2 linked regions of the Tunicatimonas pelagia genome follow. The protein of the gene in region 1 binds, or shares a complex with, the protein of each later gene. Links are inferred from orthologs where the notes say so. Each region holds a gene or a part of one and is shown on either strand. Other genes may lie near its edges.

What was found.
Region 2: rny (region 1) and pfkA share a complex: the UniProt entries of both Bacillus subtilis proteins name them as parts of the possible RNA degradosome complex. The link is inferred for Tunicatimonas pelagia from one-to-one orthologs.

What each region holds. Positions count from the first base shown.
Region 1 is NZ_CP120683.1:2,893,581-2,896,775, reverse strand. The notes cover bases 191-3,053. They hold rny (ribonuclease Y), read right to left. Parts: upstream 2,496-3,053; coding sequence 885-2,495; downstream 191-884. Other genes in these bases: P0M28_RS12230 (hypothetical protein), read right to left, coding at 2,910-3,053; P0M28_RS12235 (cell division protein ZapA), read right to left, coding at 2,611-2,898; sucD (succinate--CoA ligase subunit alpha), read left to right, coding at 191-795. Outside these bases: more of sucD, read left to right, coding at 1-190; more of P0M28_RS12230, read right to left, coding at 3,054-3,195. UniProt on the Bacillus subtilis protein: Endoribonuclease that initiates mRNA decay. Initiates the decay of all SAM-dependent riboswitches, such as yitJ riboswitch. Involved in processing of the gapA operon mRNA, it cleaves between cggR and gapA.
Region 2 is NZ_CP120683.1:7,045,706-7,048,932, forward strand. Bases 1-2,895 are described here. They hold pfkA (6-phosphofructokinase), read left to right. Parts: upstream 1-909; coding sequence 910-1,881; downstream 1,882-2,895. Other genes in these bases: P0M28_RS29865 (DegT/DnrJ/EryC1/StrS family aminotransferase), read right to left, coding at 1-692; P0M28_RS29875 (hypothetical protein), read left to right, coding at 2,057-2,575; P0M28_RS29880 (AI-2E family transporter), read right to left, coding at 2,542-2,895. Also shown: more of P0M28_RS29880, read right to left, coding at 2,896-3,227. UniProt on the Bacillus subtilis protein: Catalyzes the phosphorylation of D-fructose 6-phosphate to fructose 1,6-bisphosphate by ATP, the first committing step of glycolysis.

The sequences.
Region 1 (3,195 bases):
ATGATTGAGTACGGCACCAATGTAGTTGGTGGCGTAACGCCTGGTAAGGGTGGGCAAACCCACTTAGATCGTCCGGTATTCAATAGTGTAGCCGAGGCCGTAGCCGAAAAGCAGGCCAATGTATCCATCATATTTGTACCCCCGGCCTTTGCCGCCGATGCCATCATGGAATCAGCCGATGCCGGTATTGAGGTAATCATCGCAATTACCGAAGGAATTCCCGTGAAGGACATGATGGTAGCTAAGCACTACCTAAAGCAAAAAGAGGGCGTACGGCTGGTTGGCCCCAACTGCCCCGGGGTAATTACTCCCGGCGAAGCCAAGGTGGGTATTATGCCTGGTTTTGTATTTAAGCCCGGTAAGGTCGGAATCGTATCTAAATCGGGAACGCTTACTTACGAAGCAGCCGATCAGGTGGTAAAAGCCGGATTGGGTGTTTCTACGGCAATTGGCATCGGGGGTGACCCAATTATTGGAACTTCTACCAAAGAGGCTGTAGAACTACTCATGAACGACCCAGACACCGACGGCATCGTAATGATCGGAGAAATTGGCGGACAGTACGAACCGCAGGCTGCTCGCTGGATTCAGGAAAACGGAAATAAAAAACCAGTGGTCGGCTTTATTGCCGGACAAACCGCTCCTCCCGGTCGCCGGATGGGTCACGCCGGAGCTATTATTGGTGGTGAAGAAGATACTGCCGAAGCTAAAATGCGCGTGATGCGCGAATGTGGCCTAATTGTAGTAGAATCTCCGGCTACCATTGGCGAGAAAATGGCGGAGGCTTTGTCGTAGATTTATCCTTATCTAACATTCAAGTGAGGCAAGTTTCTGTAATCTAATCGGTGATACAGAAACTTGCCTTTTTTGGTCTCTAAATGATTCTATTTCGCAAAGCTCACCGAGCGCATCTCTCTAATTACGGTTACTTTCACTTGCCCAGGGTACTGCATATCTTTTTCAATCTTACGAGAGATCTCAAACGAAAGGTTGCCTGCTTGGTCATCAGTTACATTATCAGCATCTACAATTACCCGCAGCTCCCTTCCGGCCTGAATGGCGTAGCATTTACTTACCCCATCAAATTCTAAGCCTAGCGACTCTAAATCTTTAAGTCGCTGAATGTAGGAATCAACAATTTCGCGCCGAGCCCCGGGGCGAGAACCCGAGATAGCATCGCAAGATTGAATAATCGGAGATATAATGGCAGTCATCTCTATTTCATCGTGGTGCGCGCCTACGGCATTGCACACATCGGGGTGCTCGCCGTACTTTTCGGTTAGCTTCATCCCGAGCAAAGCATGGGGTAACTCTGGTTCTTCAGGCCATACTTTTCCGATGTCGTGCAGCAAGCCCGCTCGCTTGGCTAGTTTAGGATTGATTCCTAGTTCAGAAGCCATAGTAGCGCAGAGGTTGGATACCTCACGGGAGTGCTGTAGCAAGTTCTGTCCGTAAGACGAGCGGAAGCGCATTCGCCCGATCATCTTAATCAGCTCAGGATGTAAGCCGTGAATTCCCAGATCAATTACTGTGCGTTCGCCGGTCTCAATAATTTCTTCTTCAATGTTTTTGGTTGTTTTAGCAACCACCTCCTCAATACGGGCAGGATGAATACGACCATCAATCACCAATCGGTGTAAGGAAAGGCGGGCGATCTCCCGGCGCACCGGATCGAAACCAGAAATAATGATGGCTTCGGGAGTATCATCTACAATAATTTCTACCCCGGTAGAGGCTTCTAAGGCTCGGATGTTACGCCCTTCCCGACCAATTACTTTTCCTTTTACATCGTCGCTTTCAATATTGAATACGGATACACAATTTTCGATAGCGTGTTCGGTAGCAGTACGCTGAATGGTATCTAGCACTACTTTTTTAGCGTCTTTGGTAGCGGTAAGTTTGGCCTCCTCAATAATATTTTTGATGAGTGCTGTAGCCTGCGTGTTTGCCTCATCTTCTAGGCTTTTTATAAGTTGCTGTTTGGCTTCGTCCGCTGATAATCCAGATACTTTCTCCAGAATGGCCACCTTCTGCTGATGCACTTTTTCTAACTCACTTTGCTTTTTGCGGGTAACTTCCAGCTGGGTTTCCAGGCCTTCTGCCTTTTCCTTTAGCTTATTTTCCTGACCACGCAGTTTTTCCGCTTGCTCGTTGAGCCGAGTTTCCCGCTGCTTAAGTTTGTTTTCGTTAGTAATTAGGATATTCTTTTTTCGATTGGATTCTTCCTCAAATTCTGATTTTAGCTTCAGAAACTTTTCTTTGGCTTCGTAGATTCTTTCTTTCTTAATAGACTCGGCCTTGCTTTTCGCATCTTTGATAATAATATCGGCTTTGGCCTGCACGGTAGTTTCTTGTTGTTTGAGGGCAGCTTCTCGATCCTTAAGCTGTTTTTCCTGCGTATCGGTTTTCCGCTTGGATACCAGTAAGCCGATGAAGAACCCTGCCCCTAGGGCCGCAATTACGGCGACAAGTAAAATTATGGTTGATTCACCCATGATGATATAGTTAGATGTGGATACTACAGACAGTAGCCTAACTACACTGCCGATGAGCGAGTATTAACGAAGGGTATGCACGTTAAACAGCACTAGAGGCTGCCTACATTTAGCACTACGATATGGCTTGGCTAATAAGTCGGTTTAAACGACCGATCTTATCAGCGATCACCTTTTCCGTTTCAGCTTGCTGGGTTTGGTACGCTAACTTTTCTAAAAACGCATCAAAGGCCACTACTGCCAGCAGATCTTGCTTATCAGTAGTATTATAGCTCTGGCGGTAGTGCTGAATCTGTTCGTTCAGCATTCGGCTCGCTTGCCGGATACGTTCTTCATCTTCGGGCTCAACCCGCATAGGATACTCTCGGTCCCCAATTTTTATTTTTATGGAAAGTGCCTCCATGAAAATGTGCTTTACTGGCTCAAATGAGCAATGCATTTATCAATTTTCTTGATGTACTCGTTAATAGTACGCTTTACTTCAGTAGTTTCGCTGTGATCAGCTACTGTCAACTGAGCAAGTTTACTGATTTTAATTGATTTTTTAAAATGCGTTAATTCTTCTTCTTTAGAAGTGAGCGCCAGCTTCAGTTCTTCGTTCTCTTGTTTTACTCGGGACAATTCTTCCTGCAATGCTGTGTGCTTATCAAGAAGTAGCTCGATTTTCCTTTCTAGGGTTACAATTTCGGACGAGAGTATA
Region 2 (3,227 bases), 4.2 Mb from region 1 along the record:
ATACGGCTATTTCTTCCTAAAATAGTGTGGGTATGTTTCTCCAACTGTCCGTGGTTAGCAATGGCTCGACATCGCTCAGCCAATGCATTATTATTGGTCGCAATAGCTCCGCCATCTCCCACTGCTCCCAGATTTTTAGTTGGATAGAAACTGAAAATTCCGACCTCTCCCCAGCACCCTACTTTTTTGGTGTCCACACTAGCCCCGTGTGCCTGAGCACAGTCTTCCAAAACTTTCAATCCGTGCGAATCTGCTAAACCTGTAAGCTGCTTCATGTCTACTGGGTTTCCGTACAAATGAATTGGTACAATGGCTTTGGTTCTTGCGCCGATTTTTTCTGAGAGTTTCTGTAAATCAATATTGAAAGTATTTGGATGGTTATCTACCAATACGGGAGTAGCTCCCAATAATCGGATAGCTTCAGCTGCCGACATCCAACCATTAGCGGGAATAATTATTTCGTCTCCGGGCTGAATACGCCACGCTCTCAGCACAATCTCTAGGGCGTCGGTAGCATTCGCACAACTAACTACATTGCATACACCTAGATAGTCGGCAAATTTAGTTTCAAAGCTTTGAATTGCTTCACCTCCCATCAATCGATTAGAAGAGATTAAATGATTCAGGGCGGCTTGCATATCCGCAAGAATTGGCTCGTGCTGCCTTCGGAGATTTACGAATGGAATTTGCATAGGAAAATGAAGATAAGGCTTTTACTTTGTCGAAAAAACTAACAAATTTACACCAACAACACATTAGCTCCGTTAGGCCTTTTGATTAGCCACCGAACTTTGCATAACTTAAGTAAAGTTTCAAGATAATTGGTAAACCACTAAATATTCCCCCAACATTATTTTCTTTCTCCGGCGTTGATTCGCTTAATTTGCAAATTAACTTCTAATCATATTTATGAAGAAGATCGCAGTACTAACTTCAGGAGGAGATTCTCCTGGCATGAACGCTTGTATCCGGGCCGTAATTCGGGGAGCGATCTACCACGGAGTAGAAGCCTATGGCATTAAATATGGCTACAATGGGCTTATTGAAGGTGACATCTACAAAATGAAGTCCTACTCAGTTAGCAATATCATTCAGCGAGGTGGCACCATTCTTAAATCGGCGCGTAGTAATGAGTTTCGTACTCCTGAAGGTCGCAAGAAAGCTTTTTACCAGTTGCAACGACGCGGTATTGAAGGCTTAGTGGTGATTGGAGGCGATGGTACATTCACCGGAGCAAATATCTTTTGTCAAGAATACGGAGTACCCGTGGTGGGTGCGCCCGGCACCATTGATAATGATCTGTACGGAACCGACTTTACTATCGGTTTTGATACGGCGGTGAACACCGCCCTCAATGCTATTGATAATATTCGGGATACGGCTAACTCGCACGACCGCATTTTCTTTATTGAGGTAATGGGACGCGACTCAGGGTATATTGCAATTGAATCAGGGATTGGTGGCGGTGCCGAACTAATTATGGTGCCCGAAACCAGCACGTCTATTGAAGATGTGATTCATACCTTGGGGCAGGGACGTAATCACGAAAAAACCTCTTCTATTGTAGTAGTAGCCGAAGGTGATGAGGAAGGTGGGGCAATTGAAGTGGCTGCGAAAGTGAAGGAGCGTTTGAATGATAAGGATTTTAAAGTCTCTATTCTGGGTCATATTCAACGGGGCGGTGCTCCTACGGCGATGGATCGTATTTTGGCCAGTCGGCTGGGTTTAGCAGCTGTAGAGGGACTGTTGAACGGTAAACGTAGCATGATGGCCGGGGTAATCAATAACCGAATTGTTTATACTGAGTTTAAAGAGTGTATCAATACTTCTAAACCACTGGAGCAGGATATGCTGCGGATGGTGAAGATTTTAAGTATTTAAATATTGTGTTTAGGTGTTCATGGTTATGATGTTATAGTTCTTAGTTGAATTGTGGGTTCTGAGTTCAAAGTACAGCGCTCTGGGTTCAATACCATACTAAGTACTATAACACCAAGCACTATAACACGAATACTTGAACACCTGAACACATCAAAATACACCAAAACAAACTCCTATGGGATTTCTACCCATCATATTGGCAATTGTCGGATTCCTTTTTCTGTGGGGCATTGTTAACTATCACTCGCTAAAAACCCGAAAAAAAGAGGTAGAAGAAGCTGCCGAGTTGGTGTTTCGTTACGCAGCACTTCGACAAAATATTATTATTCAACTATCAAATATTGAGGGTAACGATGACTCATTAAGTACGCTGCTTCACCGGATAGTGCAGTCTTTTCATCCGATAGATAAAAATACTACCACGGCTACCGAAATTGTGGCCTCGGGGCAACAGCTCTCCCAACAAGTCGATGAACTCCCTGATCAGTTAGGTAAGCATAAAGTGTACCGTAGCAGTATCGAGCAATTGCAAAAAGCTGATCTTGCCTACCGAATAGCTGCCAATCGCTATTCATTAAAACTAGAGCAGTACTTAGGTTTGGTAACTAAACCACCTTCTAAGTTTGTAGCAGCCCTATTTGGTTTTTCCCGTAACGATATTCAACTACCGGAAGAAGAGGTGGTTACCTCCTGAACTTCATCAATAAATTTTTTTCGGTCTAGCTCCCCTAACAAAGAGGCATAAGGGCGCAACCCTGATACTTCATCGAATATCTGCTTTAGCACCGCCGTAAGCGGAATGAATAAAATCATCCCAGGAATTCCCCAGATTAAGTTTCCGATGAAGATCGCTAGCAGCGTAAACATCGGGTTGATCCTTACCTTATTACCAACAATACTAGGGGTAATTAAATAACTCTCTATAGTTTGAATCACGGTGAAATAAAGAATAACCCACACCCCCGCCAGCGCTGAGTTATTAATCACTACTGTAAACATTGCCGGAATTATTGATCCAACCATCGGTCCAATAAACGGGACTACATTTAGCAGAGCCGAAAAAATACCGAAGAATAAAGCATTGGGAACGCCCAGTATCCATAATGCGATGCTATTGCAAACGGCAAGAATCAAAATCACTTGAAAAATACCAACTAAATAGTTTCTTACTACTTTTTCAATTTTTAGCAGAAGACGACGCATACTGCTACCATTCTCCTCAAACAGATACACTCCAAAGTCCCGAATATCTTTACGATACATCAGGAAGAGTACCACAAAAACCGATAAAAAAAGAATTGTTATCAGACTGGTAGCTACCAGTACTAGTAAAGTACCAATGGCAC